One region of the Gymnodinialimonas mytili genome, then DNA from elsewhere that is predicted to be linked to it. Evidence: riboswitches for the same ligand, from Rfam matches in the RefSeq annotation. Region 1 holds a riboswitch; the other holds the start of a gene.

What was found. A riboswitch is a leader RNA that binds a small molecule or an ion and turns the genes downstream of it on or off. The one in region 1 is predicted to bind thiamine pyrophosphate.
Region 2: linked by a shared signal. The riboswitch ahead of thiC (phosphomethylpyrimidine synthase ThiC) and the one ahead of thiD (bifunctional hydroxymethylpyrimidine kinase/phosphomethylpyrimidine kinase) in region 1 are both predicted to bind thiamine pyrophosphate.

The regions. Positions count from the first base shown of each region.
Region 1 is NZ_JBBIFW010000002.1:886,101-902,048, forward strand. It holds gene V8J82_RS13845 (RNA polymerase sigma factor) at 1-80, shown strand, start outside; gene V8J82_RS13850 (hypothetical protein) at 67-438, shown strand; gene V8J82_RS13855 (periplasmic heavy metal sensor) at 431-934, shown strand; gene V8J82_RS13860 (diguanylate cyclase) at 931-2,322, opposite strand; gene V8J82_RS13865 (DUF3572 domain-containing protein) at 2,422-2,709, shown strand; gene V8J82_RS13870 (HAD family hydrolase) at 2,713-3,408, shown strand; gene V8J82_RS13875 (trimethylamine methyltransferase family protein) at 3,513-5,075, shown strand; gene V8J82_RS13880 (heme NO-binding domain-containing protein) at 5,177-5,776, shown strand; gene V8J82_RS13885 (diguanylate cyclase domain-containing protein) at 5,773-6,828, shown strand; gene V8J82_RS13890 (ABC1 kinase family protein) at 7,059-8,396, shown strand; gene pcaC (4-carboxymuconolactone decarboxylase) at 8,393-8,776, opposite strand; gene pobA (4-hydroxybenzoate 3-monooxygenase) at 8,789-9,958, opposite strand; TPP riboswitch at 10,086-10,174, shown strand; gene thiD (bifunctional hydroxymethylpyrimidine kinase/phosphomethylpyrimidine kinase) at 10,318-11,130, shown strand; gene V8J82_RS13910 (FAD-dependent monooxygenase) at 11,212-13,050, shown strand; partial or broken gene V8J82_RS13915 (2Fe-2S iron-sulfur cluster-binding protein) at 13,076-15,948, shown strand, end outside.
Region 2 is NZ_JBBIFW010000007.1:11,080-27,027, forward strand. It holds gene V8J82_RS21355 (ABC transporter ATP-binding protein) at 1-295, shown strand, start outside; gene V8J82_RS21360 (DctP family TRAP transporter solute-binding subunit) at 401-1,375, opposite strand; gene V8J82_RS21365 (TRAP transporter large permease subunit) at 1,395-2,678, opposite strand; gene V8J82_RS21370 (TRAP transporter small permease) at 2,675-3,184, opposite strand; gene V8J82_RS21375 (LacI family DNA-binding transcriptional regulator) at 3,322-4,341, shown strand; gene V8J82_RS21380 (Fic family protein) at 4,439-5,548, shown strand; gene V8J82_RS21385 (histidine phosphatase family protein) at 5,617-6,216, opposite strand; gene V8J82_RS21390 (ABC transporter ATP-binding protein) at 6,216-7,274, opposite strand; gene V8J82_RS21395 (ABC transporter permease) at 7,286-9,031, opposite strand; gene V8J82_RS21400 (ABC transporter substrate-binding protein) at 9,107-10,225, opposite strand; gene V8J82_RS21405 (MurR/RpiR family transcriptional regulator) at 10,256-11,092, opposite strand; TPP riboswitch at 11,435-11,555, shown strand; gene thiC (phosphomethylpyrimidine synthase ThiC) at 11,655-13,454, shown strand; gene V8J82_RS21415 (FAD-dependent oxidoreductase) at 13,451-14,419, shown strand; gene thiS (sulfur carrier protein ThiS) at 14,388-14,585, shown strand; gene V8J82_RS21425 (thiazole synthase) at 14,587-15,354, shown strand; gene V8J82_RS21430 (thiamine phosphate synthase) at 15,354-15,947, shown strand; gene V8J82_RS21435 (ThiF family adenylyltransferase) at 15,944-15,948, shown strand, end outside.

The DNA of each region.
Region 1 (15,948 bases):
GCTTGACCGCGCGGGGCAAGCGGGCGTTGAAAGCCGCGCTTGCCGGACAGAAGGAGGCCTTGGGCTATGGACACGGATAGGCAAGACGACGACGCGTTGGAGGCGATGTTTGCCCAGGCGCGTGCTGCTGGCCCTGATGCCGCCTTGCGTGCACGGGTTCTGGCCGATGCCGACCGGGTGCAGGCCGAGCTTGCCGCGATGACCCCGGCCGCACCGCCGCGGCGTGGTTGGATCATCGGCCTGGTGAGCGCTGTCGGGGGATGGGGCGCAGCCTCGGGGATTACCGCTGCGGGTGCGCTTGGTCTGATGATCGGTTTTGCAGTGCCGGATACGCTGGAGCTTTGGCTTGGAAGCGGGGCCTTGCCTGCATCGCTGAGCTCGGATTACGGAGTGACACCGGATTTGAGCGCCCTTTGGGTGGAGGTTGGGGATGTCTGATTTGCAGCCGCAAGATACCTCGCCACCGCCGCGCAGGCGCGGTTTGAAAATCGCACTGGCGGTGTCGCTGGCTTTGAACTTGGCGATCGTCGGTTTGGCGGCGGGCTTTGCCTTGAACTATGGCGGGCCGAAGGAAGGTGGGCCGCCGCGGCTTGCGGCGATGGGTCTGGGACCCTTTGCACTGGCATTGTCGCGGGAAGACCGAGAGGCATTGCGCGACCGCGTTGCATCCGATGGGGGCGAGATATTGCATGCTGAGCGGAGAGAGATTGGCCACGCACTGCGGGATGTCGAACAAGCGCTATTGGCTAACCCGTTTGAGCGTGACGCGGTCGAAGCCGCCTTGGCGCGCAGTCGACGCGCGGCTGAGGCCATGCAAGCCAGCGGGCATGGCGCTTTGCTGGATTATGTCGAGGAGATGAGCCCGGCCGAACGGGCCGAGCTTGCCGAAAACTTGCGCCGGATGCTGCGGCGATTTGGCGGCGCGCGCCGTTAAGCTGCTGGCCGTGGCATGCGGCTGACCTGATCTCGGCCCATGGCTTTGGCACTATACAGCGCATCATCGGCCTGTTGGATCAACGCATCCGCCCGCGCGCCCTTATGGACATCCTCGGGCAGGGTCAGGCCCACACTGGCGGTGACATGAATGGGCTTGATGTCATCGGAAACATCGAAATCCGTGCGACCGACGGCCTCTCGCAGGCGCTCGGCGCATTCCAACGCACCGTTGCGGTCGGTATTCGACATGGCAACCAGGAATTCTTCGCCACCGACCCGGGCCAGCAGATCGTTGCCGCGCAACTGAGCGCGTAGGCGGTGGCCCACCTGGCACAGCACTTCGTCACCCGCGGGATGGCCGTAGCGGTCATTGATCTTCTTAAAGTAATCCAGATCAATCATCATGACCGCAACGCCTGAGCCTGGATTGGCCAACATCTGTTCCATCCTGTGCAACGCAAATCGACGATTGTGCAAACCAGTCAGTGGATCGGTTACCGCCGCCTCCAGCCCTCTGCGCACCCCCGCGCGCATCCGGTCCGCTTCTCGCTTGCGGTCCAACTGCGCGGAAATGCGAATGGCAAGCTCCTTGGCGTCGAACGGATCGTGCAGCACATCATTGGCACCCAAATCGAGCGCGATGGCGGCGCGTTCGGAATCGCCTTCGGGCAAGATCATGATCGAGGCCGCGTGCCGTGTGCCCGGGCGCGATCGCAGATCCGACAGTAAGCGCAGACCTTCGTTCCGTTGCGCCAGATCGACGGAAATCACGAAGATATCCGGAGCGCTATCCGGATCGGCGGCCGCTTCGGTGAGCGCCGCCTCGCGCTGGATGATGCGCACATCGCCACCGATCCGATCATCGATTGCGGCTTTCCAAAGGATCGCTCCGCGGGGGCCGGGCGCCACCAGGGCGATCCGACCAGGGCGCGTCTTCACACCGAATTGAGTGGGTGCTTCGGCAAACCCGAAGCTTCCGGCAGAACCATCGCTGACCAGAAGTTCCCGCACTGAGTCGCGGGCGCGCAGCAACGAGCGGACGCGCGCCAGCAGTGTCACCTCTTCGACCGGCTTCGTTAAGAAATCATCTGCACCTGCCTCCAGCCCTTCCATCTTCGCGTCGCGGTCCGACAGCGCGGTGATCAGAAGGATGGGGATATCGGCGGTGACAGGGTCGGCCTTCAGTTTGCGACACACTTCCAATCCGCTCATATCGGGCATCATAACGTCCAAGAGGATCAGATCGGGCTTCTTTTCCTGGGCAATCCGAAGGGCAGCAGCGCCATTTTCAGCCTGCTCGACGGTGTAGCATGCGGCCGCTAGCTTGACCTTCATAACAATGCGATTGGTGGCGACGTCGTCGACAACTAAGATACGGCCTGTCATGTCCAACGAACTCCTACGACTACTCTGTTTTTGCTACGCGACCCCTATGGCGAGCAAATTGGAATCGAAAAGTTAACAAACCCTTTAAGGGGGAACGCAATGAAAACAGTCGGGCAAGAATCCGCTGAGACATCTGCGCTGCGTATTTTGGCGTGGTTGGCGGCAAATGATGACCTGATGCCGCTTTTTATGGGCGCGACTGGGGCAAGTGCCCAAGATTTAAAGAAAAATGCTGCCAATCCGGTCTTCCTCGCATCCGTTTTGGATTTTGTTCAAATGGATGACAATTGGGTGATCCAGGCCGCGGAAGCGGTCGAGCTACGACCTGACCAGATTGCCTCTGTCCGTGCATACCTGCCGGGCGGCGACCTGCCGAACTGGACCTGACCCATGGCGATCAAAGGGGTGCTGTTCGACAAGGACGGCGTTTTGTTCGACTTTCAGGCCAGTTGGGGTGTGGGAACATGGCACACGATCCAAGCGCTGGCTGGTGGCCGCGCTGATCTTGCCGAGCGTCTGGCCGATTGCCTGGACTACGACCTGGAGGCGCGGCGATTTCATCCCAGTTCTTTTGCCATAGCCGGTACGGCGGCAGAGGTGGCCGATGCTATTGCCGATGTGTTGACGCATCGCAATCGGGCCGAGATCCAAACCTTTCTCGACGATGCAGGCGCCGCGACGGAGATGGTCCCAGCGGCCCCGCTGGCCGATGTCTTTGATGCCCTAATCGATCGCGGGCTGCCCCTGGGTGTGGCGACCAATGACAGCGAAATGGCAGCGCGGCAGCAGATTGCGGGGCAGGGTGTGTTTGACCGGTTTGCCTTCATTGCGGGCTCGGACAGCGGACATGGCGCCAAACCGGCACCCGGTATGTGTCTGGCCTTCGCGGCGGAGACCAGGCTGACGCCCGATGAATGCGTGATGGTGGGGGACAGCACCCATGACTTGCATGCGGGGCGGGCGGCAGGGTTTCGTACGCTGGGTGTTCTCACCGGCGTGGCGACTGCCGCTGTGCTTGCCCCCTGGGCGGACGCCGTGCTGCCATCGATTGCGGAGCTGCCGGACTGGCTGGACCAACGTGGCTAACGGGTTAGCGCGGCCCAAATGCGACGCCTGGCGTCGGAAAGGGCAAATCGGCTTGCGCCGTCCTGGGCAAGCATGGGGGATCGTCATCAAGCTGGATCGCGCCCATGGAAGACGCCGCATCACTCCCTCAACGCCGCCGTAGCGGTGGACGCGCCGCTGGCGTCGCCCGAGCCTCGGCCCATGCGATCGAGCAGATGCCTTGGCGCGTGCCGATCAATACCGACCGGCCAACCGAGCCGCTGGATGAAGGCGGTGTCCAGGCGATCCACAATGCGGCGCTGCGGATCCTGTCGGATATTGGCATCGAGTTTTTGAATGACGAGGCCATCGGCTATCTGCGGCAGGCCGGTTGCAAGATCGAAGGCCAAACGGTGTTTTTCGACCCGGCCTTCGTCGAAGAGATGATTCCGCGTGCGCCCGCGACATTTACGATTGTGCCCCGCAATCCCGACAAGGCGTTGACCATCGGCGGCAAACACATGGTTTTCGGCAACGTGTCGAGCCCGCCCAACGCCTGGGACCTGGAACGCGGCAAACGCCCCGGCGATTTCGAGACCTATCGCGATTTCATGAAGCTCACACAGTATTTTAACTGTATTCATTTTGCGGGCGGGTATCCGGTGGAGCCCATCGATGTGCATCCGTCGATCCGGCATCTGGACTGCCTTTATGAGAAGCTGACGCTGACCGACAAGGTGTCCCACGCCTATTCCCTGGGCGCGGAGCGTGTTGAAGATGTGATGGAGATGGTGCGGATCGCGGCGGGCTTATCGCATGCGGAATTTGACGCCCAGCCTCGGATGTACACCAACATCAACTCGGTGAGCCCTCTGAAGCACGATTTTCCCATGTTGGATGGGGCGATGCGACTTGCGCGGCGCGGGCAGCCCGTGGTGGTGACTCCGTTTACCCTGGCGGGTGCCATGGCGCCGGTCACGGTTGCGGGGGCGGTTGCGTTAAGCATCGCCGAAGGGTTGGCTGCGATTGCGCTGTTGCAATGGATCGCACCGGGCTGTCCGGTGGCGATTGGGACGTTCACATCGAATGTAGACATGAAATCGGGCGCGCCAGCTTTTGGGACGCCGGAATACATGCGCGCGACACAGATCACTGGTCAAATGGCGCGGTTCTATCGCCTGCCGATGCGTGCCAGTGGCGTTTGCGCAGCCAATGTGCCGGATGGCCAAGCGATGTGGGAGACCTCGAACTCGCTCTGGTCGGCGGTGCAATCGGGCACCAACATGGTCTATCACGCAGCAGGCTGGCTGGAGGGCGGGCTAATCGCGAGCCCTGAGAAATTCGTCATGGATTGCGAGGTGTTGCAGCAGATCCAGCGCTATTTCGAACCCGAGATGCTGGGCGTTTCCGATGGGGATCTGGCGCTGGACGCGATTGCTGAGGTGGGGGCAGGCGGGCATTTCTTTGGCTGCCAGCATACCCAGGATCGGTATCAAACTGCGTTTTATGGCCCGTTCCTGTCCGATTGGCGAAATTTTGAGGCGTGGCGTTTGGATGGCGGGGCTTGGACGGCCGAGCGCGCGCACAAGACATACAATGCGATCTTGGCCGAGTTCGAACCCCCGCAGATGGATCCGGCGGTGCGAGAGGAATTGCGCGAGTTCGTGGCCCGCCGCAAAGCCGAAGGCGGTGCGCCGACCGATTTTTGATGCTGTCTTTCTTGGATTGGCAAGGGAATGTTTACCTCTGATGCCTAGCGTGCCGCCCTGACGGGTCCCGTTCTGGGACGATACTAGGATATGGCGCGACGATGCATGGGCTTATCAATCGAGCCTTCCAGGGCTTTGTAACCTCCACTTTTGGGGAGGATCTTTGGGATGAGGTGCGCGACCAGGCGGACCTGCCCATCGATGATTTTGAATCCATGACCTACTATGACGACGCGCTGACCGTCGCCGTCTTCAATACCACGACACAGCTTTTGCACCGGCCCTCTGCCTCTCTATTGGAAGATATGGGGACGTTCCTGGTGACACATCCACCGTTGGATCCGCTGCGCCGACTGCTACGGTTTGGGGGCAGTACCTTTCCCGAATTCATCTGGTCGCTTGAGGAATTGCGCGATCGGGGGCGGTTGGTGATGCCGGATCTCGATATTCCCAAAATCGCCGTTGCGCAGTTGGACAAGCGGACTTTTCGCCTGTCGGCCCAGTGGCAGTTGCCCGGGATCTCCGCAATCCTCTTGGGCGGCTTGCGGGCCATGGCCGATGATTATGGAACGCTGGCCATCCTATCGCTCGACGGGCGCGAAGAAGCCGATGGGATTGGTACCGAATTCCTCAAAGTCGAGCTTTTGGATGTACAGCATGCCGAAGGCCGCAGCTTCCAATTGGGAGAGGTGTTGGCATGACGGCGATGGATTTCCCAAAGGACGGAGTTCCGATTTCGTCAGATGGCGTGTTCGATCAGTTGATGCCGATGCATCTGCGTTTATCCATGGACGGCATCATCGAACATGCGGGTCCCACCATCCGGAAGATGCTAGGGGATGATCTTGTCGGCCAGGCGCCGTTCTTTTCCCTGTTCGGTGTCCATCACCCTGTTGATGTCATGGATACGGAAACGTTGTTTGCCGCAGCCAATCAACGGATTGGCCTGATCCTGCGCCGCAAGCCAGACCTGCCTTTGCGCGCGCATCTGGCGCGCTTGCCTGGCGAGGATGGGGCGATTGTAGATATTTCTCTTGGGCTTTCATTCGTGCGGGCGGTTGCAGAGTTTTCTCTGACATTGCGGGATTTCGCGCCCAATGATCAGACGGTGGATTTACTGTATCTGCACGAGGCCAATGCCTCGACTGCGCGCCTCTCGCGCCATCTGACCGAGCGGTTGAAGGCCGCCCATGCGTCTGCCGAGCACCAGGCACGGACCGATGTGCTGACGGGACTGCCCAACCGCCGCGCCATCGATTTGGATCTGGAGCGTATTCTGAAAAGCGTCGATGAGCAATTCACGCTTTTGCAAGTCGATCTCGACCTCTTCAAAGAGGTCAACGATACGTATGGCCATCCGGCAGGCGACGCCGTCTTGCGCGCCGTCGGGCGGATATTCGAAGAAGAGCTGCGCCGCAATGACATCCCCTCCCGTATCGGCGGTGACGAGTTCCTGGTGGTGCTGCGTGACGTGGTGGAGCCTGCGGTGGCGGGCCGGATCGCCAGTCGTATTATTCAGCGGATCGAACAGCCCGTGACATTCGGAAACATCGTTTGCCAGATTTCAGCGAGTGTCGGCATCGTGACAAGCGCCCAATACTCAACTCGACCGTCGTTGAAACAGATGATGGAGGATGTGGATGCGGCCTTGTATCGTGCCAAGAATGACGGGCGCGGGCGCTATGCGCTGCACGCTAGCCTGACATATCCCATCCAAGATAGGCGGTCTGCCATCGACCGCCGGACGCGTTAACGCGCCTGTTCGATCTGTCGATGTCAACGGGAACGCCAGCCAAGGTTTAGCGTGCATTTGCGCCTTTGGCGGCCGGAACTTGAGTTGCTGGTAAGCGAATTGCTCACCACCACCAACACCCGCGAAGCATGATCCAAGCGCCACCGTATGAGAACGCGGTCCGATCCACTGGGATTGCGGCCATTCGGCGCTAGGTGTCTTCGCGAAAGCAGAACAGCCAGAATGACGCGATGACAGATAGCCCCGCCAATCCGTTCGATATTCGCCACAATCCGGTGCCGACCGGTCGGATGGCGCGCTTTACGCGGCTGGGCGGTTTGGCCACCGGACTTGCCGGTCGCGCGGCGATGGGCCGGGCGCGGGCCGCCTTGCGGGGGGAGCCTGCGGATATGGCCTCGGTCATGCTAACGCCGAGCAACCTCTCGCGTATTGCGGAGCGTCTGTCGGAAATGCGCGGCGCGGTCATGAAGCTTGGGCAATTGCTGTCGATGGAGACCGGTGATCTGCTGCCGCCTGAATTGGAGCATATCCTGGCGCGCTTGCGGTCAGAGGCCGATATCATGCCACCCGCACAGCTGAAGTCGGTGTTGACCGGTGCCTATGGTCCGTCCTTCCGGGCCCAGTTCAAAAGCTTCGATACGCGCCCTCTGGCAGCAGCCTCCATCGGGCAGGTGCACCGGGCGACAGCGAAAGACGGGATGCGCCTGGCCATCAAGCTGCAATATCCCGGGATACGTGCCTCGATCGACAGCGATTTGAACAATGCGGCGGCGTTGATCCGATGGTCGGGCTTGTGGCCCAAGGAATTGGATTTGGGTCCGCTGATGGAGGAGGCGCGCCGACAGCTCCACGAAGAGGCGGATTATGCCCGCGAAGGCCGTTATCTGGCCCGGTTTGGTGCGCTTTTGCAGCAAGATGCGCGGTTTATTGTGCCCACCTACCGCGCAGATTTGTCGACACCGGACGCACTGGCCATGGGGTTCGAACCCGCAAGCCCGATTGAAACGCTGCAAGAGGCGGCGCCTGCGACACGCGATGCGGCTTTGGAGGCATTGATCGAATTATGCCTGGCCGAGCTGTTCGAGTTTGGCGTGATGCAAACGGATCCCAATTTCGCGAATTACCGATGGCGGCCTGAAACCGAGCAGCTTGTTTTGCTGGATTTCGGCGCGGCACGCGACATCCCAGATGATCTGGCTGAAGGCCACCGTCGATTGTTGCGGGCGGGTTTGGATGGCGCGCGCTCTGACATCTATGCCGCGCTGGAGGAGATCGGGTTCATCAAACCCGGCCTCTCCAAGGCTCATCAGACGGCGTTGTTGGATATGGCTGAGATGGGGTTCTCCGCTCTGCGCGGCCCTGACCGGTTTGATTTTGCGACCACCACGCTGGCCGACGAATTGCGCACGCGCGGTCAAGTGATTGGCCAAGACCGTGAGTTATGGCACATCCCGCCAGCGGATACGCTGTTTTTGCAGCGCAAGATCGGAGGGTTGTATCTATTGGCGACCCGGATTGGCGCCCGAGTGGATTTGCCAGCGCTGGCACGCCGGTTTGCGAATGCCTAACGTGCGTCTTCGGCCATTTGTGCAAAGGTCTCTTTCGCCAATTTGATCGCGTGGTTGGCCTTGGGCACGCCCGCGTACACTGCAACATGCATGAAGGCCTGGATTACATCTTGCTCGCTGGCGCCTGTGCGGGCGGTGGCACGAATATGCATGGGGATTTCGGCAAAATTCCCGGTCGCGGCCAAAAGCGCCAGGGTCAACATCGACCGTTCCCGATGCGAAATCGTCTCATCCGACCAAAGCGTGCCCCAGGCGTTTTCGGTGATCATCTGCTGGAAGGGGGCATCGAACGCTGTCGTTGCAGCTTCGGCCCGGTCCACATGTTCGTCGCCCAGCACAGCGCGGCGTGTTTTCATGCCTCTGTCGAACCGATCACTCATCGCAGGTGCCCCTCAATACGGCAAGCCGACATAGCATTCGGCCATCGCTTTTTGTGCCGCTTCATTGCTGCGTAGAAAGTCCAATTCTGCGATCTGCATCTTGCGGTCGAATTCGCTCTGGTCAGGATAGCGATGCATGAGTGACGAGAACCACCAGCTAAAGCGTTCGGTTTTCCAGACACGGCGCAACGCCTTCTCCGAGTAGCCGTCGATCCCATCGCTGCAATCTTCCGTGTAAAACTGGGTCAGCGCCTGAAATAGGTAATGCACGTCTGAGGCGGCGGTGTTGAGCCCTTTGGCACCGGTGGGCGGTACGATATGGGCGGCATCACCGCACAGGAACAGACGGCCCCAGCGCATCGGCTCCGTCACGAAGGATCGAAGCGGTGCGATGGACTTCTCGATAGAGGGGCCGGTGACCAAATTAGCGGCCTCTGAGGCTGGGATCCGGCGTTTGAGTTCGGTCCAAAACGCCTCATCACTCCAATCTGAGGGCTGATCTTGCATCGAGCATTGAATGTAGTAGCGGCTGAGCTGGTCATTGCGCATCGAGCATAGTGCAAAGCCGTGCGGTGAATTCGCGTAAATCAATTCGTCATTGACGGGTGGTGTTTCCGACAACACGCCGAGCCACCCGAATGGATAGACTTTTTCGTATTCGCGGCGCACATCCTCGGGGATCGTTTTCCGGCTGACACCGTGGAAGCCATCGCAGCCCGCGACGAAATCGGCCTCTAGCTTTTGGGGTTTTCCTTCGATCTTATAGCAGATTTCGACAGGCCCCTGTTCCGCCGAGTTTATGACCACGTCAGCCACATTAAACTCGACCTGCCCGCCGATCTTGTCGCGGGCGGCATAGAGATCGCGCGTCACCTCGGTCTGACCATAGACCATGACGGCGCGACCGGTATGCTCGGTGAAATCTAGGCGAAACATCTGATCGTCGTAGGAAATAAGCGTGCCGCTATGCAGGAAGCCCTCGCGGTGCATCCGCTCGGCGCATCCGGCCTGTTCCATCAGGCCCACAAGCCCCTGTTCGAGAACGCCCGCGCGGATGCGGCCCAGAACATAGTCCCGGGTCTTGCGTTCTAAAACGATACTGTCGATCCCCTTTGTGTGCAGCAATTGCGCCAGGAGCAGACCGGACGGCCCCCCGCCTATGATCGCAACTTGGGTCTTCATTGGTGATCCTCTCCCCCCGTCGCGAAGATTGCCCAGAAGGCGGGCTCAAGTAAATTCCTGTCTTCGGTTCGAGTGCAGAAATGCTGGATGGTGCAGCATTTGACTTTCGAAAACACGGGTCCTATCCCGGTTGCGCCAGGGGCGCCGCAAGGCTGAGACGTACCCTTCGAACCTGAACCAGATCATGCTGGCGTAGGGAGGCGAGATTTGACGGGCTTCCTGCCTTTGGATCGCGCCTTTCTGACCGGAAAGGACGATGACATGTCACCCCAAAACGTTTTGTTGCCCATCGCGATGTGCAGGTGGCTCGATCCCAAAGCTCCGGCGCGTGGGGTTTTCCAGGCGGGAAGGAAAGGCCCATGATCAGGAATGTGCTGTCCATTGCAGGCTCTGATCCATCGGGTGGGGCGGGTATTCAGGCGGATTTGAAGTCGATTTCGGCAAATGGTGCCTACGGTATGGCGGCGCTGACGGCGTTGACGGCACAAAACACGCAAGGTGTGGACGGGATTGAACTGGTGACACCCGACTTTGTGGCGGCCCAGATCACGTCCGTATTTGCAGATGTCCGCGTGGATGCCGTCAAGATCGGTATGATCGCGACGGCCGATATCGCGTCGTCGGTTGCGGATGTTCTTGAGGCGCATAAGGCGGTGCCTGTGGTGCTAGACCCCGTGATGATCGCCAAGGGCGGTGCGCCGCTGCTGGCTGAGGATGCGATTGAAACGTTGCGCAGTCGGCTTTTGCCGCTTGCCCGGATCGTGACGCCGAACTTACCCGAAGCGGCTCACCTGTTGGGCGTACCGGTTGCTCGAACCCGCGACGACATGGCGGCGCAAGCCCGGGCGTTGACAGCGCTTGGCCCCGATGCGGCTCTGGTCAAAGGCGGGCATCTTGAGGAAGCCGATAGCCCGGACGTTTTGTTCGACGGCGCCGATCTGCACTGGGTCGAAGCGCCGCGGATTGCCACTAAGAACACCCATGGCACAGGATGTACGCTGTCTTCGGCCTTAGCCGCGCATCTTGCCCACGGCGTGCCCATGGCCAAGGCAGTCGCCCGCGCCAAAGCCTATGTGGCAATGGCCATTACAGACGCCGATGCGCTGTCGGTTGGCCAAGGCCATGGGCCGGTTCATCATTTTTCGGAGCTTTGGCGCGGCTTGTCGGCATAATTCGGGCCAAGCCGTCAGCCATATTGCGCACATTCGAACCTGTTGAGTAGAATGCGGTTCGATTTGCGGGTTGGGGGCGCAATGCAATACCATCTAAACGGCTATCGCCCGGGCGATCCATCGATATCGCCCGCAGCCGATCGGGTGGTTGTCCAGCCCAAGATTGTCGATGTGCTGATTGTCGGGTGCGGTCCCGCTGGCCTGACCTTGGCCGCTCAACTGGCCGCATTTCCTGACATCGTCACCCGGATTGTGGATCGAAAGGACGGCCCCTTATCACTCGGCCAGGCAGATGGAATCGCCTGCCGCTCGATGGAGATGTTTGAGGCGTTCGGTTTCGCAGATCGCGTAATGAAAGAGGCCTATTGGGTTAATGAGGTCGCCTTTTGGCGCCCGGGTAGCGCTGGTGATCTGCACCGAGCCGACCGGATCCAGGATGTCGAAGACGGCCTGTCTGAAATGCCGCATACGATCCTGAACCAGGCGCGTGTCCACGACTTCTACCTGGAGGTTATGGCCAATGCGCCGCGGCGTTTGGTGCCGGATTACGGGATGGATTTGATGTCATTGACGCGTGATACGGGCTCTCATCCGATTGAGGCCATGTTTCAGAGCCCCGACGGCGTCACAGAGACAATTCGCGCCCGCTATGTGGTCGGGTGCGATGGGGCGCATAGTACCGTCCGAGCCGAACTGGGCTATGCCTTGCGGGGTGAGGCCGCGCGTCAATTGTGGGGTGTGATGGATGTGCTGGCGATCACGGATTTCCCCGATATCCGGCTGAAATCCGTGATCCAATCGGCGGGTGCGGGCAGCATCCTGATCATCCCGCGCGAAGGCGGTTATCTGGTGCGGCTCTATATCGAGTTGGATGCGCTGCATGGCGACGAGCGGGTCGCCGACCGAAATCTGACACCGGACATATTGATCGCAAAGGCGCAAGCGATCCTGTCGCCTTATGCTTTTGACGTGAAGGAGGTGGCGTGGTGGTCGGCCTATGAGATCGGGCAACGGCTCTGCGATCAATTCGACGACGCGCGCCCGGAACAGGACCCGCATATCTTCATCACCGGCGATGCCTGTCACACCCATAGCCCGAAGGCGGGACAGGGCATGAACGTGTCGATGGCCGATGCATTTAACCTCGGCTGGAAGCTGGCCGCAGTGGTGCGGGGGCAATCCGGCCCAGATCTGCTGCGCAGCTATTCGGCTGAGCGTCAGGCTCAAGCCCAGGAGCTGATCGACTTTGACCGCGACATGGCGCGATTGTTCAGCGCGCGTCCGGAGCACGCCGATGAAGCCAAAGCGTTTCAGCGCTATTTCAAACGACATGGGCGTTACACCGCAGGGGTCGAGACCCGCTATGAACCCTCTCTGATCACCGGAGATTCGGATCATCAGGCTTTGGCGTTGGGCTTCCCGGTGGGCAAGCGGTTCCATTCGGCGCCGGTGATCCGGTTGGCCGATGCTAAGCCGATGCATCTGGGCCATATGCTCAGGGCCGATGGGCGGTGGCGGATCGTGGCCTTCGCGCCCCAAGATCACAGGGCGGCTTTGCAGAGGCTCTGCACGTTCCTTGCCGACGACCCGAAAAGCCCGATCCTTGCCGCAACCCCACCAGGGGAAGATATCGATGCTGTGATCGATCTGCGCGCCGTACTACCAGTGGGGCATCAAGGGCTTTCGCCCACTGACTTGCCGTCACTTTTGGTGCCCAGGAAGGGCCGCTACGGGTTGCAGGATTATGAAAAAGTGTTTTGCTTGGACCCGCGCAATGACATTTACGATGCCCGACAGGTCAATCGCAGCGAAGGGGCGCTGATTGTAGTGCGCCCGGATCAGTTTGTGGCCAATGTCTTGCCGTTTGCGGCCCACGATCAGCTTTCGGCATTTTTCGCTGGGTTTATGGTTGCGGTGTAGCGCAGTGCAAACGGAGATGTGAGACATGGGTTTACGGGTGTTCTCGGACAAAAACCGGCCCATGCACCTGGGCCCATATCGGCTTGAGCGCCTGGCGCGTGTGCAGCATGTGGATCTGTCGCCTGTAGCGCCGTTTCATCCGCTGTCCTTTGCCCATTACAACCGCCCGCAATCTATCGTCAATGCGATGCGGGATCATCAAGCGATGTTGGATGCGATCCGGGACGGGCTGATCAATAAGGTCAAAGCCGAGACGCCGGACGATCTGAATGAACGCTCCAACCACCTGAAATCTTTTGGCTATTTTGCCGATACATCGATGGTGGGTATCTGTGACCTGCCGGATGAAGCGGTTTTGAACAGGCCTTACCTGAACCCCGATATCGCGCGGCTTGCTCAGAGTTTGCGGACCGGTCAGACCAAGACGCTCGCCTCGGGGATTGATACGATCATGGCCGATCTGAAAGAGGCGATGGAGGCGCCGCCCACCACGATCGAAGGTCATCGCCATGCGATCGTGTTCCTCTATGAACATCCGCGCGCGCCGTCCGAGACCGAACCCGGGACCGAGTGGATCATCGATGCGCTGCCGCATCGATCCTGCATGCTGGCGTCAGAAACTGCGGTTGTCATCGCACAGTATTTGCGTCTTTTGGGTCATGACGCGCGGGCCCATACCGCCAGTTCATCGGATGTGGATTTGAACCGGCTGGCCGTGGCATCTGGCCTGACGCGGACCGATGGGGCCGCTCCCTTTGTGGGGGCCGATTATGGCCTCGCGGCGGTCACGACGTCATTTGCACTTGCACCCGACCAACCGCTGGAGCCTGAGGCACCGCTGCCGCAACGTCTCAGGCCCTATGCGAAAAGGCGGTTTGTCGATGGCGCGCATCCGTTCGAGACGCTCAGGCGCGTGGACAGCCCCACGACCTATATCGATGAGGCGCGCGTGCCCCGCGTGCCGAAGCGGACCGACATGTTCGCGCGCGCTCAGTTCGGGGATATGGGCAAGGCGCTGCAAGACGGCGCAAAGGGGGGGGCATTACGTGCGGAAATCGGCCCCGTCATCGGCACAACGCCGTGCCTTGGGGGCCTTCGTTCTGCTGCAAGATGGTGAGCCCGCCCCTGAGAAAGTGGCGATCGCGCCGCAAAAGGCCGCCGACCTGGTCAAGGCGACCAGCTATTTCCTGGGCGTCGATGCGGTTGGCCTGTCGCGATGCCCCGATTGGGCCTGGTATTCCCATGATGCGGCCGGCGAGCCCATCGACCCGCCCCATGATCACGCGATCAGCATGATTATCGACCAGGGTTTTGATACGATGGAAGGCGCCTCTGGCGACGATTGGATCAGCGTGGCGCAATCGATGCGCGCCTATCTGCGGTTTTCGCTGTTGGGCGGGGTGGTTGCGCGGCAATTGCGCAATCTGGGCTACAAGGCCAAGGCGCATTCGGTGATGGATGGCGAGGTGCTGCAACCTCCGCTTCTGTTATTGTCTGGATTGGGAGAGGTCAGCCGCATTGGCGAGGTGATCCTGAACCCCTATCTCGGCCCGCGTCTAAAGTCAGGCGCGGTGACCACCGACCTGCCGATGACCCATGACAAGCCCATCGATTTCGGCCTGCAAAGCTTTTGCGAGGCCTGCAAGAAATGCGCCCGCGAATGCCCGTCCGGCGCGATTACCGCAGGTCCCAAGCTGATGTTCAATGGCTATGAGATCTGGAAATCCGACAGCCAGAAATGCGCGACTTACCGCATCACCACGCCCGGCGGGGCGATGTGCGGGCGATGTATGAAGACCTGCCCTTGGAACCTGGAAGGCGTGCTGGGCGACGCGCTGTTTCGCTGGACGGCGATGAAGGTGCCGGGCTCGGCGCCCGCTTTGGCCAAGCTCGATGATCTGCTGAATCGCGGGGATCTGAACCCAATGAAAAAGTGGTGGTGGGATCTGGAGATTGATGACGATGGCGGTTACCGGCCCACGAAAAAGCCGGTGAATGCGCGTGGGCTGCAAAAGGATCTGGACCTGAAATACGAGGATCAGACCCTGGCTGTTTATCCCGCCCCGCTGGTCCCTCATCCCTATCCTTATCCCTACCACATGGACCGAGAAGCGGGCATTGAGGCCTATCAGGCGATGATCACTGCCGAGGAGTACAAGGCCCGTCTGGCGCGCGGCGAAGATCCAGCGCACAAGCCCCGCGATTTCGACGAAAGCCCGGTCTTACGCGTTGAGATCACGCGGGCTGAACGAAGTGCCCGGGGCGTCACGATCTACGAACTCCAGAATCTCGACAGGTCGCCTCTGCCGGAATGGGAGGCCGGAGCCCATCTGGATATCGTGGTGGCGCCGGAGTTTTTGCGGCAATACTCGATGTCGGGTGACCCTGCGGATCGGTCCAAATACCAGATCGGCGTGCTGCGTGAAGCGGATGGGCGCGGTGGCTCGGCTCTGCTGCACCGGATCTTCAATGAAGGCCGCAAAATCTTTGTTTCGCGACCGATCAATCACTTTCCACTGGTCGAAGACGCGCCGATGAGCTTCCTGATGGGCGGCGGGATCGGTATCACTCCGATGATTGCCATGGCGCATCGGCTGCACGCTATGGGCAACCCGTTTGAGCTGCATTATTCGGGGCGGTCTCGCGATGATATGGGATATCTTGAGGATATCGCCGCAATGCCTTGGGCGGATCGCGTCACGCTCCATGTCTCCTCAGAGGGGACACGGGCCGATCTCCCGTCGATCCTGCGCTGCTCCGATGGCGCTCATGTCTACACCTGCGGCGCTGAACCCTATATGCGCGCTGTGATGGAGATTGCTGAGACAGCGGGATTTCCCGAAGGCCATCGGCATCTGGAATACTTCGTCGTCCCCGATTTGCCGGAATATGAAACGC
Region 2 (15,948 bases), on a different contig from region 1:
GGGCGATCCTGCGCATCCTTATACACGGGCGCTGATCGCCTCGGTTCCGGTGCCCGATCCAAAGCTGGAAAAGGCGCGCACCCGTCCGATCCTGGAAGGCGAATTGCCCTCGCCGCTGAACCCGCCGTCGGGCTGTGTGTTCCGGACCCGATGCCCGATCGCGCGCGACAGTTGCGCCGAGGCGCGCCCGGTGATGGAGCAGGCGGGCGCCGATCATCTGGTGGCCTGCCCCTGGCATGACGCGTCCGACGACACGGCGCCCCATGCGCAGAGCGCGGCGCGCGCGGCCCTTTAGGCGATTTCCGCGGGAATGGGGGTGGGGGACCGACCCCGCCCTTCGATCCGTTGGGGCCGAAACGGGCGCCGGAGCGCCCGTTTGAGGTGTCCTGTGGGGCGCGGATTACTCCGCCGAGGCGTCGAGGATCGCGTTGATCAAGGTGTCGCCGTGATCGGCGATGAAGCCATCCCAGGCCGGGCGCACGGCCTCTTGGAAGGCGGCCCCATCGACGTCATCGTTGATCTCCAGATGTTCGCTGAGGGTTGCCAACATCGCCTCTTCGCCTTCGATGGCGAGGTTGCGCTGGAACGCCACCGCGTCGGCGGCGACCTCCATCAAGATCTGCTGATGCTCAGGCGGCAAGTCGGCAAAACTGTTCTGGTTCATTACCCAGCCGAGCGGTGAATAGGCGTGGCGGGTCAGCGACAGATAATCCTGCACCTCATAGAAGCGGAACGACAATGTCACGGGGATCGGGTGATCCTGCGCGGTCACGACGCCGGTTTCTAGCGAGGTGTAGAGCTCGTTCACGTCCAGCTGGATCGGGTTGGCACCCAGGGCCTGAAACATGTCGGACAACGCTTGGGAATTGTTGACCCGCATTTGCAGGCCCGCCACATCCGAAGGCACACGGATTGGACTGGTATTGTTGGTCATGTTGCGGAACCCGTTCTCAGGATAGCCCAACAGAACCAGGCCAAAATCCCCCATCTGGTCGCCGACGCCTTGCCCGACCGCACCGTCGAGCACGCGATAGGCGGTTTCGCGGGTGGGGAACATGAAGGGCAAGGTAAAGGCGGCGGCCTCCGGGATCAGACCGGTGAAATTGTTCAGGCCCGCGATGGTGATATCGATCGTGCCGGATCGTGTACCGTCGATGGCTTGGGCATCGGAACCCAATTGGCCCGCCGGAAAGATCTGCACGGTCACTTCGCCATCGGTCCGCTCCGCCAGTTCGGCGGCGAAGAACTCGGCCATCTGGTGCTGGATATCCGCCTCCGGCGTAGGATGTGCGAAGCGCAGCGTGGTCTCCGCCAGCACCGGCGTGGCCAGCATGGCGACAGCGCATAGCGCCGTCAGGGTTTGCGAAAGTTTCATCGGTTTCCTCCCAAGGGTCTCAATTTCCGATGAAGATATTCATCGGAACGGTGACGATGCTCGGAACGGCAATGAACAGGCCAAGGAGCATCAGATAAGCCAGGATGAAGGGCGTGGTGCCCTTGATGGCTTGCGACAGGGGAACGCGGCTGACACCGCAGACCACGTTCAGGACGTTGCCGACCGGCGGCGTGATGAGCCCGATGGAGGTGTTCATCACGAACATCAGCCCGAAATAGACCTCATCGATCCCGGCTTCCCGGACAATCGGCATCAGAAGGGGCACCAGGATCAGGATGGTGGGGGACAGGTCCATCACCATGCCGATGGCCAGAACGCAGATCATGATGACAAGCATCAGCAGCCGCGGTTGCGTGATCAGCGGCCCCAGCATCTCCGCCAATTGCTGCGGCAATTGCGCGACGGTGATCAGCCAGGCCGCCACCATGGCGCAGCCCACCAGGAACATGACCATCGCCGTCGCCCGGCCCGCCGAGATCAGGACCTGATAGAACAGGCGCCAGGTCAATTCGCGGTAGACGAATGTGGAAATCACGATGGCATAGACCGCGGCGACCACGGCCGCTTCGGTCGGGGTAAAGATGCCAAATCGGATCCCGCCGATGATGATCAGAGGCAGCAAGAGCGCCCAGAACCCTTCGCGCAACGCCACCAGCCGCTCGGCCCCGGAGGCTTTCGGCAGAACCTCCAGATCTTCGCGGCGCATCATCAGGGTCCACACCACCAGAAGGGTGATGCCCATCATCAGACCGGGTGCGATACCGCCCAGAAACAGATCTTTGATCGAGATGCTGCCCGCCACACCGATCAGGATCAGCGGCAGGGATGGCGGAATGACCGGCGCGATAATCCCGCCGGAGGCGAGCAATCCAAGCGAGCGACCCTCGGGATAGCCCGCCTTGCGCATCATCGGATAGAGGATCGAGACCAGCGCGGCGGCGTCGGCCACCGCCGATCCCGACAGACCGGCCAGAAGAACGGCGGTGAAGATCGCGACATAGCCCAGGCCGCCGCGCCGATGGCCAAGCAGGGTCGTGGCCAGATGCACGATGCGTTTGGACAATCCGCCCACCGACATGATCTCGCCCGCGACCAGAAAGAACGGGATCGCCAAGAGCGGAAAGCTATTCACGCCATTGATCAGCGATTGGCCCAGGATGTCGGCGCTGAACAGATCCAGGTGCAGCATCAACGCCATGGCCGCCAGCAGCAGGGAAAACGCCACGGGCAATCCCAGCAGGATGCCGATCAGAAGAACCGACAGGAAGATGAACAGGGTCATTGATCCGCCCCCCGGCGGGCCAGATCGTCATCGACACCCCCGTCCAGCCGGGCATCCGGGTCGATGATCCGCACCACTGCCAGACCGGTCATCAATACCGATGAGACCACCCCTGCCAGATAGAACAGCCCCGAGGGCAGGCCGGTCAGCGGCGAGATGTTCTGCCAATTCGCGACCGTCTGGCCCCAAGCGCCCCAGAACAGCATGAGGACCGATATCAGGACAACGACATAGGCCAGACGCCGAAGGGCCAATGTGATCGGTGCCGGCAGCAGGCGCAGGATCTCGTGGACGGCCAGGTGTTCGTTGCGGCGCAGCACCACCGCCGCGCCCAGCATCACCAGCCAGACAAGGCAGAGGCGCGACAATTCGATCGCCTCGCGGATGCCCGACGAAAAGCCATAGCGCAGCACCACATTGGCGAAGACCAGCGTGATCATCGCGATCAGAATACCTGCGATCACCACATCCACAGCGGACCAAAACACGCGCAACGCTCTGGACATGCGGGCCTCCCTCCAGCACAAAGGTTATCGATAACCTTCCTTTTGAGTTATCGATAACAAAAAGTCGAGTCAAGCGTGTCATCGGTGCGCCTTTTGCGCGATGATACGCGGATGACTTCTGAGCTGGGGCGAGCCTTATGGACCAATCGATATCGGACCTGAAGCGCACGACATTGGCGGATGTCGCGGCCCGTGCCGGGGTCAGCAAGATGACGGCCTCCAAGGTGTTGCGCGGCACCGGCAGCATCTCGGCCCAGACGCGGGAGCGCGTGCGGGCCGCGGCGCGGGATCTGAGCTATGTGCCCAACCGCCTGGCAGGATCGCTGAGTTCGAACCGCAGCCATATCGTCGCCGTGGTTCTGCCGTCGATCAATGATGCAGTGTTCGGGGATGTGGTCAGCGGCATCAACGCGGTCATCCGCCCCGAGGGCTATCTGACCTTTATCGGGGAATCGCATTTCGACACGGATCTTGAGGATGAGATCATTCAGACCGTCCTTTCCCTGCAGCCCGCCGGGATGATCGTGACGGGTGGCATTCGGCGATCGGAGCGGGCCAGTCAGTTGCTGAAAAGCTGGCCCTGCCCGATCATCCAGATTTGGGACGAGCAGGATGCCGGTTATGACGGTAACATTGCACCAAGCCATGCCGATGCCGGGCGCATGATCGCGCAGCATTTCATCGAAAAGGGCGTGCGCAAGCCCGCCTATATCGGGGCGGAGTTGAAAAAGGACCTGTGCGCGGCGCGGCGGCGGGAGGCGTTCAAAGAGGTGCTGACGGGGGTGGGCCTGGAGCTGATCGACTGCACCGATGAAGACATGCCGCGGCAGGCCGGGTCGGGATCCAAGTTGATACAGGATCTGATGCGGCAGCACCCCGATATCGACGCGCTCTATTGCCTGAATGATGCGATGGCGCTTGGGGCATTGTCGTGGCTGCATGGCGCAGGTTTTGCGGTGCCTGATCAGATCGCCGTGGCGGGGTTTAACGGCACCTCGTTCGAGCATTCGGTGCGCACCCGGCTGACCACCGTCCATATCGAGCGACATGCGCTGGGTCAGGAAGCGGCGCGGGCCGTCCTGGCCTCGATTCGCGGAGAGGTATTTGCACCGCGAGAGGATTTCGTTGCGACCCTGGTTCAAGGCAACACGACTTAGCTGCAGGGGCCTATAGACAGGGGTTTGAGGTATAGAATTGACTTCTATGGATCAAAAATAAATTATACATGAGCTATAGAAAAGGAATCTATCGCTCATGCCATGGAACTGGGAAATGCCCGGCTGGCCGGATTTCCGCTATGATGCGGCTGCGATGGCGCCGTTGGAGCAGCGTTTCCTGCTGTCATCGGGTGAAATTCTGGGCGCCGTCCATCATGTCAGCCCGTCCGAGCGGGATCAATTGCGCATCGATCTGTTGAGCGAAGAGGCGATGCAGACCAGCGCCATCGAAGGCGAGATGCTGGATCGGCAGAGCGTGCAATCCTCGCTGCGCCGTCACCTTGGATTGTCCCCCGGCACTTATCCGACGAAGCCGCGGGAACAGGGCGTGGCCGAGATGATGGTCGATGTCTATTCCACCTATGCCGTACCGCTGACGCAGGATACGTTGTTTCGGTGGCACGGCATGTTGCTGTCCCATGACAGGCATTTGGAGGCCATCGGCGCCTATCGGCGGCATGGGGATGCGATGCAGATCGTATCGGGGCGGCAGGACCAGCCCATAGTGCATTTCGAGGCGCCGGCCTCGGCGCAAGTCCCGCGCGAGATGGACCGCTATACGGATTGGTTCAACCGGACGGGTCCGGGCGGGGCGGACCCTCTGCCAGCATTGACGCGGGCCGGTCTGAGCCATCTCTACTTCGAGAGCATCCACCCCTTTGAGGATGGCAATGGGCGGTTGGGCCGGGCCCTTGCGGAGAAATCGCTGGCGCAGAATATCGGACAGCCGAGCCTGATCGCGCTGGCCTTCACGATCGAGCGGGCACGGAAGGCCTATTACGATCAGCTGGAGCGCCACCAAAAGACCTTGGATGTCACACCATGGCTGGACTGGTTCGCCGAGACGGTCTTGACCGCGCAGCAGGTCACGCTGGATCGGGTCGGGTTCTTCATCGCCAAGGCGCATTTCTACGACCGGTTCCGGGATCGGTTCAACGACAGGCAGGCGAAGGCGATCACGCGGATGTTTCGGGAAGGCCCGGATGGGTTCAAGGGCGGCCTGAGTGCTGAAAACTACCTGTCGATCACAGGGACGTCGCGGGCCACGGCGACGCGGGATTTGCAAGGATTGGTCGAGATGGGCGCGTTACGCCGCACCGGCGCGCTGCGCCACACGCGCTACTGGCTCAATCTGGTCGCCGCCTGACATCACGGGCGCCATGCCATGGGCCTTGGCGCATTTGCCGATCTCCCGCAAAGCATGGCACTGCGCGGTCAATCGGGCGCTGCGAAGTCCAACTCGTCCGGGCGGTAATTGAAAAGCTCCAATCGCGCGGGCTTGTCATCGCTCAGCTGGAAGGCGGTGAGGCTGGCGGGTGCGACGGGAATGATATGGGCCGGTGGTAGACCCAGGTAATGCTGCAGGAGCGCCCGGACAACGCCGCCGTGGCAGACCACAAGAAGGTTATCGCAGGGTGTCGCCCGCTCGGCCTCGATCACCGCGGAGGCCCGGTTCGAAAAGGCTGCCCAGGTCTCACCGCCGGGCGGTGTGGCCGTGCCCGCGCGCCAGCCTTGAAATGCCGCGGCGTCTTCGGCCTGGATGTCATCGATGTCGCGCCCGGTCCAATCGCCCAGGTCGTTCTCGCGCAGACCCGAGTCAAAGCGTGGCTCCACCGCGCCGATCTGATCCGCGGTCTCTCGGACCCGGGCCAGATCCGAGGAGACAGACCGGCACGGTCCGATCTCGGCGATCACCGGCCTCAAGGCGCGCGCCTGGGCGCGCCCCAGCTCGGACAAGCTGATATCGGCCTGGCCCTGCAGGCGCCGGGTGGCGTTCCATTCCGATTGGCCATGGCGCACGAGGAGGACACGCATCAGCGGATCCTCCCACCGTCTGGGCCGAACCAGCTGTCGGGTTCGGGGGGCAGTTGAAACTGAACGATGTCGCCGATGCGCGCCTTGGGCGGTGTGTCGACAATCGCGGTCAGACGCATCCCGTCGCCAAGACCCGTCACCATGGTGCGCCCGGCAATGGTGCTTGTCTCGACCAATTCCATCGGCAGCGTCATCGCGGCCTCCTCCTGGGCGAGGACCATCGTTTCGGCGCGATACATCGCCAGACAATCCGCAGCGGGGGGGTCTATTGGCATGATGCGGCCGCCCACCTTGTAGCCAGCCCCGTTCTTGACCACCGGCACCATGTTGTTGGGCGGTGTGCCCACGAAGGTGGCCACGAAGGCGGTTTCCGGATGATCGATCAGATCTGCGGGCGTGCCGAATTGCTGGACGCGGCCATGGTTCATGACGGCGACATGGCTGGCCATCGTCATCGCCTCGATCTGATCATGGGTGACGTAGACCGTGGTGGCGCCGGTGGCGCGGTGCAGACGCATCAGCTCGGTCCGCATCTCGACCCGCAGCTTGGCATCGAGATTGGACAGCGGTTCGTCAAACAGCAAGACCGATGGCTTCGGCGCGATCGTGCGGGCGATGGCAACACGCTGTTGCTGTCCGCCCGAGATTTCGTTGGGATATCGATCGGCCAGCGCTGCGATATCGAGCAATTCCAGCACTTCGGTCACACGCTTGTCCCGCGCCTCTTTGGACAGTTTCGCAACCTTCAGCGGCCAATCCACATTGCCGCGCACCGACATATGGGGCCACAGCGCATAGGATTGAAAAACCAGCCCTGAATGGCGCTTGGCCGGATCGACCGACCAGTTTTCGTCACCGTCCGAGACCATGTGATCGCCGAAGATGATCTGCCCTGCGCTTGGCAATTCCAGGCCGGCCAGCATCCGCAGCAACGTGGTCTTGCCGCAGCCAGATGGGCCGAGCAGCACCAGAAACGCGCCATCGGGCACCGAAATCGAGACATCTTTGACGGCCTCGAAATTGCCAAATCGTTTGTGGAGGTTCTTGATTTCAAGCATTGCGCGGGCCCTCAATTTTGCAGCCAGGGCTGGGATTTGGTTTGCAACCGCTGTGCGATCAGCGTGGCGGCGATCGAAATGGCCAGGATCACGACGGTGATTGCATTGGCGAATTGGGTGAAGCCCTCGGACGCGTAGCGATAGGCCACCACCGACAGGACAGGCATGGTGGGCGTGAAAAGCAGCACCACCAGAGACAGGTCGCGGACGATTTTGACGAAGATCAGGATGCCGCCCGCCGCCAGGCCCCGCACGGCCAGTGGCACGGTGATTGCCGCCAAGCGCCGGATGAACCCGGCGCCGGTGATGCGCGCACTTTCCTCAAGCTCGCCGCCCACCTGTTGGATCACGGCGCGACCGGTTTGCACCGAAAACGGCAGCAGGTAGGCGGTGCCCGCGATCACCAGCAGGGCAAAGGTGCCGTAAAGCGCGGGCAGGGGGCCGATAGGCGCGCCGAGATAGGCGATATAGGCTGCCCCGAAGGCGATGCCGGGCACCAGAAGTGGCAGAAAGCTGATCTGCGTGATCGCGGCCGACATCCAGCCCTCGCGGTAGCGCGCAGCCGTATAAGAGGCCAGAAGCCCGACGATCATACCGGTCAGAGCGACGGCGAGGCCCAGGCCAAGCGTGACCCAAAGCGCGCGCAGGATGTCCTCGTTGTGGATGATCCCGGCCGTGCCTTGGGCGAAATCGGGGCGGCTTTCGCCGATCCAGAAATGCGTGGTCCAGTTCGCGAAGAGATCCGAGGAGGAGGGCGCGAAACTGGAGGCGGCCAAAACGGCGACCGGTACGATTGTGCTGGCCATCAGGATGGTCATCGCGACTGCGAAAAGCGGCCAGCGCGCGCCGCGCAGGTCGAAGCGTTTGGCGCGCCCGCCTTTGCCGGTGATCGTGGCGTAGGAGCGGCGGCCCGAGACTATGCGATTGCCCGCCCAGAGAAAGGCGCCCGAGATCAGGACCAGCATGATGCCGATGACATAGCCGCGGCTGACCTGGCCGACTTCGATCATTCCAAAGAGCCGGGTGGACAGCGTTTGCATCCGCACCGGCAGACCCAGCAGGGCGGGCGTGGCGAAGTTCGACACCGCCCCCGCGAAACACAGGGATCCGGCAGCCACCAACGCGGGTGTCGTGACCGGCAGGATGATCCCCATCAGGATGCGGCGGCCCTTGGCGCCCGCGATCTGCGCCGCCTCGACCAGATCCGAATTCACTGTGGCCAGCGCCGCGGCGATAATGGTGAAGGCAAGGCTGAAATAGTGCAGCGTCAGCACAATCAGCGTCGGCACCATACCCCAGGCGAGCCAATCCGGCACATCCAGGCCCGAGCCTTGCAGAAACCCGACCTGACCGCCGACGCGATCATTGCGGAACAGCGTGCCCCAGGCCAGTGCGGCGGCGAAACTGGGGATCATGAAGGGCAGGGTGGCCATGACGCCGATCAGCTTGCGGTAGGGCACATTGGTCATCACCACCAGCCAGGCCAGGAAGCCGCCGATCAGCACGCAGGCCGTGGCCACCACCACACCAATGAGAAGTGTGTTGGCCAGCGGCTTGTAGAACAGGTTTTCGCTGAGCCGCCCGACCAAGACGTCGGACCAGGCCCGCAGATTGTCCGGCTCCAGCGTGAACAGAACGGTTCTGAGCAGGGGCAGCACGATCAGCGCGATCAGCAATGCAAGGACGAATGTCTTGAGCACGGTGCCCTGTTTGAACAGGACGCGCCGTCCACGCGTGTTCATGGCGGTCTCGGCCATACCCGGTGATCCTTCTGCTGATGGATGAGGTGGGGGCGGGTATTGAAATATACACACCCCCGAAGCGATGACCCGTTATTGCAGGGTCAGCACCAGATCGCCGATCTCGGACCGGATTGTGGCGGTCTCCGACGGGGCGATGCGCCAGGCGTTGAATTCGTCCAGCGGAACGGCATCGGGATGGGGCGGGATATCGGTGCGGGTCACGTAATCGCCCGCCACATAGAACGGTGCCAGACCCGCGCCGCCGGTTTCACTTTCGTCCCCCATCAGGAAATCGATCACCAGGCGGGCCGCGGCGGGATTGTTGGGCTCGGTGGCGAGTGCCAGGACGGCTGGGAAGATGATCCCCGACGCCGGGCTGACGTCATTGGCCACCTGCAACGCCCAACCTTCATCCTCGTTGTCGCGCCGGTCGGAATAGGAGGTGAACCCAACCGGCGGGTTCTCCTGGCCGAGCGCGCCCACGGCGGCGTTCACATCGTCGGTGGAGCCCACCAGGATCAGGTCATTGGCGAAGAGATCCATGATGAATTGCTCGCCCGCATTCGCGGCCCCGTCGAGCGTGATTTCGGCGCCGAATTGGACCTCGTAGGCGGCGGCCATTTCATCGGCGCGCAAGACGATCTCGGTCATCAGATCGAGATAGTCACCGCGTTGCAGGGGGTCGACCATGACGACGCGTCCGCGCCATTCCTCTGTCGTCAACTCCCATAGGTTTGAGATTGGCGCGCCATCGGGATTGGCTTCTTCGTTATACATCAGCACTTTGGTCGACAAACGCTGCGCCAGAAGCGGCGATTGGAACTCGGCCGGTACGCGGTCGGCAACTCGCGGCGGGACATAGGGTGTGATGATACCTTCTTCTAGAAGAGTGGTCAGAACCACAGGGGTATCCGAGATGTAGATGACATCTGCATTGGTGACACCGGCCTGCGCCTCGGCGGTCAGGCGCGCAATCTGCTCGGTCGAAGAAATGTCAAAGCCTTGCAGATCGATCGTCGGATAAACCTCTTCGAACGCGGTTTCGACGCGGCCGATCCGACTGGTGAAGGAATAGACGATGACCTCGCCTTCCGCTTCGGCCATGGGCAAAAGCTCGTCAGTTGTCATCTCATCCAGATGCCCATCGGCGAAGGCTGCAGTGGACAATACTATACCGATCGCGCCGAGGCGCGTTGTCGTCAGACCCATCATGATAATCTCCCTTGGGTTCTTCCCTGGTTACTCAAACCGTTCGATCAATTGCCCCAACTGGTCGAGTTTTTTCAGTGACTCGTCTCTTTCAGTATGTCCTGCCGCGATGACAATAGCGTTACAGATCGTCATCGGTACGGTCAGTGTTTGAAACGCATCCGGGTCACCTGAGCGGGGCGCGGCCAGCAAATGATCCGGCGCCGGGGCAAGCAACGCGCCGGATGTGCCCGAGATCACAATCGTCCGCGCCCCTGCCTCGCGTGCCGTTTCGATCAGCGCGCCATAGGCCCGCGGCGGGCGTCGGAACGCAAAGATCAACACGGCATCGCCGGATCGCAGGCCGAGGACCTGTTCGGCCATGGCCCGCGGATCGGCAGTGAGTTGATGCACATCCTTGCCGAAGCGCCGGAAGCGTTTGATCATCATCAGTGACAGCACTTCGGCATTGCCATAGCCGTAGACAAAGATCCGACCCGCTTGCATGAGGATTTCGGCCACCTGCGCGATCTGATCGGCTGTGATGAATTCTTCGATCCGGCCAAGCGCATTGGCCTCTTCATGGGCGAGCTTGCCCAGGATGGTGTCAGAGCTGCTATCCGTGATCGTCTTTTCGAACCGTGTCGCCGTCTCACGCGTGGCGATGAATTCATCCCGTAGGGCATCGCGGAATGCTGCGTAGCTGTCATAGCCAAGCTTGCGCGCCAGTCGCGATGCTGTCGCCTCGTGGACACCCACAGCCTTGGCCAATTCGTTTGCTGTCCCAAGGGCGGCGGCGGTGGGGCTTTCGATCACAGACTGCACCAGCCGACGTTCGTTCGGCGTAAGATTGCTCGCCTCGCCCGATATCTTTTCGATGAGTGACATTGTTCTCCCATACGCTGTCGCAAGCATACTTGCATGATTCACAAAACGTTGCAAGTTGTCATGCAAACGTCACAATCACTCGATGCGTGACGTGCAACAGCGCGTCACCAAATGAAGTATTTTCCATTATTTCAGAGGGTTGAGAAAGATCCGCCTTTGGCCAAATGCCGCATCTGTTTTCCCCTTGGATCGAGATTTTGAAATGGCCCAAGTGTCTTGGACGATGATTTTTGCGGTTCTCCAACCATGATCTCACTGCCTGAAACGCGGCGCGATGATCCGCCATGTCCGCGATGTGCTGCCGATGGCCAACTTGCTTTGCGCGAATTTGTATCCTAAGCAAAGGGCACGCAGGGGGGTCCCGCCTAGGGGACTGAGAGGCTGACAGGGCATATGCCCGGTGATGCGACCCTTTGAACCTGACCCAGTTGATACTGGCGTAGGAAGCTAGGGCCGTATCGGTGTTTATCCGTGGTCGGGCCGGTATCCGGGCGTAGCCTCGGTGTTTCCCACCCCAACCTCATCTGGTGTCTTTTTAAGTGTTGGCTTGAGGAGCACCGATATGAACGTCCACACCCCCAAGGTCACGACCGGCGGCTTGCCCGCATCGCGCAAGATCTATGTGAGCGGGACGCAGCACCCCGATATCCGCGTCCCGATGCGCGAGATTTCCGTCCATCCAACAGCCGGAGAGCCGCCGGTCACCGTCTACGACACGTCGGGGGTCTATACAGACCCGGATATTGTGACCGACATCAACCACGGCCTAGCGCCCCTGCGCCGCGCCTGGATTGAAGCGCGTGGCGATGTGGAAGCCTATGACGGGCGCGACGTGAAGCCCGAGGACAACGGCTTTGTCTCCGGTGACCGTCTGACGCCGGAATTTCCGGTCCGCGCGCGGCCCCTGTGCGCCAAGGACGGCAAGGCGGTCACGCAGTTGGCCTATGCGCGCGCCGGGATTGTCACGCCCGAGATGGAATACATCGCGATCCGCGAGAACCAGCTGCGCGAGGCTGTGGTTGAGGCGCGGGATGGCGAGGATTTCGGTGCCAACATCCCGGATTATGTGACCCCCGAATTCGTGCGGGACGAGGTCGCAGCAGGCCGCGCGATCATCCCCGCCAACATCAACCACCCCGAGAGCGAACCGATGATCATCGGACGCAACTTCCTGGTGAAGATCAACGCGAATATGGGCACCTCTGCGGTGACCTCCTCGATGGAGGAAGAAGTAGAGAAACTGGTCTGGGCGATCCGTTGGGGGGCCGATACGGTCATGGATCTGTCGACCGGGCGCAACATCCACAATACCCGTGAATGGATCATCCGCAATTCACCCGTGCCTATTGGTACCGTGCCGATCTATCAGGCTCTGGAAAAGGTGAACGGCATCGCCGAGGATCTCACCTGGGAGGTGTTCCGCGACACGCTGATCGAACAGGCGGAGCAGGGGGTGGATTACTTCACCATCCACGCCGGCGTGCGGCTGCACATGGTCCCGATGACGGTGGAGCGGGTGACGGGGATCGTGTCGCGCGGCGGATCGATCATGGCCAAATGGTGCCTGCATCATCACAAGGAAAGCTTCCTCTACGAGCATTTCGAGGAGATTTGCGACATCTGCCGCGCCTATGATGTGTCCTTCTCTCTGGGCGATGGGCTGCGCCCCGGCTCCATCGCCGATGCCAATGATGAAGCGCAATTCGCTGAGCTGGAGACGCTGGGTGAGCTGACCAAGATCGCCTGGGCCAAGGATTGTCAGGTGATGATTGAAGGGCCGGGCCATGTGGCCATGCACAAGATCAAGGAGAACATGGACAAGCAGCTGGAATGCTGTCACGAGGCGCCGTTTTACACGCTTGGGCCACTCACTACGGATATCGCACCCGGCTACGACCACATCACCTCCGGCATTGGGGCGGCGATGATCGGCTGGTTTGGCTGTGCGATGCTTTGCTATGTGACGCCCAAGGAACATCTGGGCCTGCCCGACCGGGATGACGTCAAAACCGGCGTCATCACCTACAAGATCGCGGCCCACGCCGCCGATTTGGCCAAGGGGCTGCCGGGCGCGCAACGGCGGGATGATGCGCTCAGCCGTGCACGGTTCGAGTTCCGCTGGGAGGACCAGTTCAATCTGTCGCTTGACCCGGATACCGCGCGCGACTTCCACGACCAGACCCTGCCGAAAGAGGCGCATAAGGTGGCGCATTTCTGCTCCATGTGCGGGCCGAAGTTCTGTTCCATGCGGATCAGCCATGACATCCGCGCCGAGGCGCAGAAAGAGGGCATGGAGGCGATGGCGGCCAAGTTCCGCGAAGGCGGTGAGCTCTATATTCCCGCCGAGGAGGGCAAGGAATGATCCGTATCGCCGGGGCGGGGCTTGCCGGTCTCACCTCTGCGCTGGAACTGGCGCGGCGCGGTGCCAAGGTCACGGTCTATGACCGGGCCAGTGGCCCCGGTAAAGGCAGCGTGGCCCGCTATGCGGGCGGGATGCTCGCCCCGTGGTGCGAACGCGAAAGCGCCGATGATGCGGTTGTGACGCTCGGGCGTGATGCGGTGGAGTGGTGGAGTGGGGTCACAGCCGTGACCCGCCTTGGGACGCTTGTCGTGGCGCCGCCGCGCGACCGGCAAGAGGTGGCGCGGTTTGCGCGCCGCACATCGGACTTCACGCCGGTCGATGGCGCCGGGATCGCGGAGTTGGAACCGGCACTAGGCGGACGGTTCGATCAGGGCCTGCATTTCACCAAGGAAGCGCATCTGAACCCGAGACAGGCGTTGATAGATCTGACCATGGCGTCGCGCGACGCCGGTGTCTCGTTCCGATGGGCAACCGAAGCGCCCGCAGGGGTCACGTTGGACTGTACCGGACCGGCTGCCAACTTGCCCGGCCTGCGCCCGGTGCGCGGGGAAATGGCGATCTTGCAATGCCCGGAGGTCGAGATCACCCGCACGGTGCGCCTTCTGCATCCGCGTATTCCGCTTTACCTCGTGCCTCGTGGCGCTGGCATTTACATGATCGGCGCAACCATGATCGAAAGCTCGTCGACCCGTCCACCTACACTCCGGTCGATCAGCGAATTGCTGAGCGCGGCCTTCACCCTGCATCCCGGTTTTGCCGAAGCCAGCATCCTGGAGATCGGGGCCGGCCTGCGCCCCGCCTATGGGAACAACCTGCCGCGCTTGACCCGCCATGGAGGGGGCTGGGCGCTGAACGGCCTCTATCGCCACGGCTTTCTGCTGGCCCCTGCCATGGCCAAGCACGTCGCTGACACCCTTCTTTCGGAGACATCCCATGAACATCCTCGTGAATGCCCAGCCGCATGAGGTCACGGGCAAGACCCTATCCGCCGCGCTTGAAGAATTGGGGTTTACCAACCCTGCTATTGCCACGGCCCTGAACGGTCAGTTCATCCCGCGCGATGCGCGCCCCGACACGCAGATCCTGCCCGGTGATCGGCTGGAGGTTCTGGCGCCGATGCAGGGAGGTTGAGATGAAGTTTTACGGCACGCCCGTCACATCGCGCCTGCTTTTGGGTACAGCGCAATATCCGTCACCCGCCATCCTGCAAGAGGCGATCCGTGCCAGCGGGTGTGAGATCGTGACTGTTTCGCTACGGCGTGAAACGGCGGATGGCTCGGGGGCCGGATTTTGGGAGATGCTGCGCGATATCGGCGTCGAGATCCTGCCCAACACGGCGGGGTGCCATTCCGTTTCCGAAGCGATCACCACCGCACAGATGGCGCGGGAGCTGTTCGGCACGCGCTGGATCAAGCTGGAGGTGATCGGCCATGCCGACACGTTGCAGCCCGATGTCTTTGGCTTGGTCGAGGCCGCGGGAGAGCTAACCGCCCAAGGGTTTCAGGTGTTCCCCTATACGACCGATGATCTGATTGTCGGGGAAAAGCTGCTGGCGGCAGGCTGCGAAGTCTTGATGCCGTGGGGGGCGCCGATTGGGTCCGGGCAAGGCCTGCGCACGCCCGATGCATTGCGGACCATGCGAGCGCATTTCCCCGGCGTGCCGCTGATCGTGGATGCCGGGATCGGGCGCCCCTCAGATGCCTGTCAGGCGATGGAATTGGGGATGGATGCAGTTTTGCTGAACACCGCCGTGGCCAAGGCGGGCGATCCGGTGGCCATGGCGCGGGCGATGGCGGGTGCGATCAATGCGGGCCGGATCGGATATGGTGCGGATCCCATGGATCGGCGCGACATGGCGGTTCCCTCGACGCCCGTGCTCGGCCTGGCGGAACTGGCCTGATGGAACGATTCTACCTGATCGTTGGCGATGCCGAGCGGGTCGAGCACCTGGTGCCGCTTGGTGTGAAGCTGGTGCAATTGCGGATCAAGGACCGGCCCGAGGCTGATATTCGGGCGCAGATCACCCGCGCCAAGGTTGTCTGCGAGGCGCATGACGCGCAACTTGTAGTCAACGATTACTGGCAGGCGGCGCTCGATCTGGGCTGTGATTTTGTGCATCTGGGGCAAGAGGATATGGACAGCGCGGATTTTGTGGCGCTGCGGCGGGCGGGTATCCGGTTCGGCCTGTCGACCCATGATGACGCGGAGCTTGACCGCGCCTTGTCCCACGATCCGGCCTATGTGGCGCTTGGGCCGGTCTATCCGACCTTGCTGAAAAAGATGAAATGGGCGCCGCAGGGCTTGGATCGCGTGACCCGTTGGAAAGCACAGGTGGGCAATACGCCCCTGGTGGCCATTGGCGGACTGACCATTGAGCGGCTGCCCGGTGTGTTTGCCGCAGGGGCCGATAGCGCAGCGGTGGTGACAGACATTCAGCGGGCCGATGACCCTGAAGCGCGCACCCGCGCCTGGATCGCGGCATGTGCCCCATGAC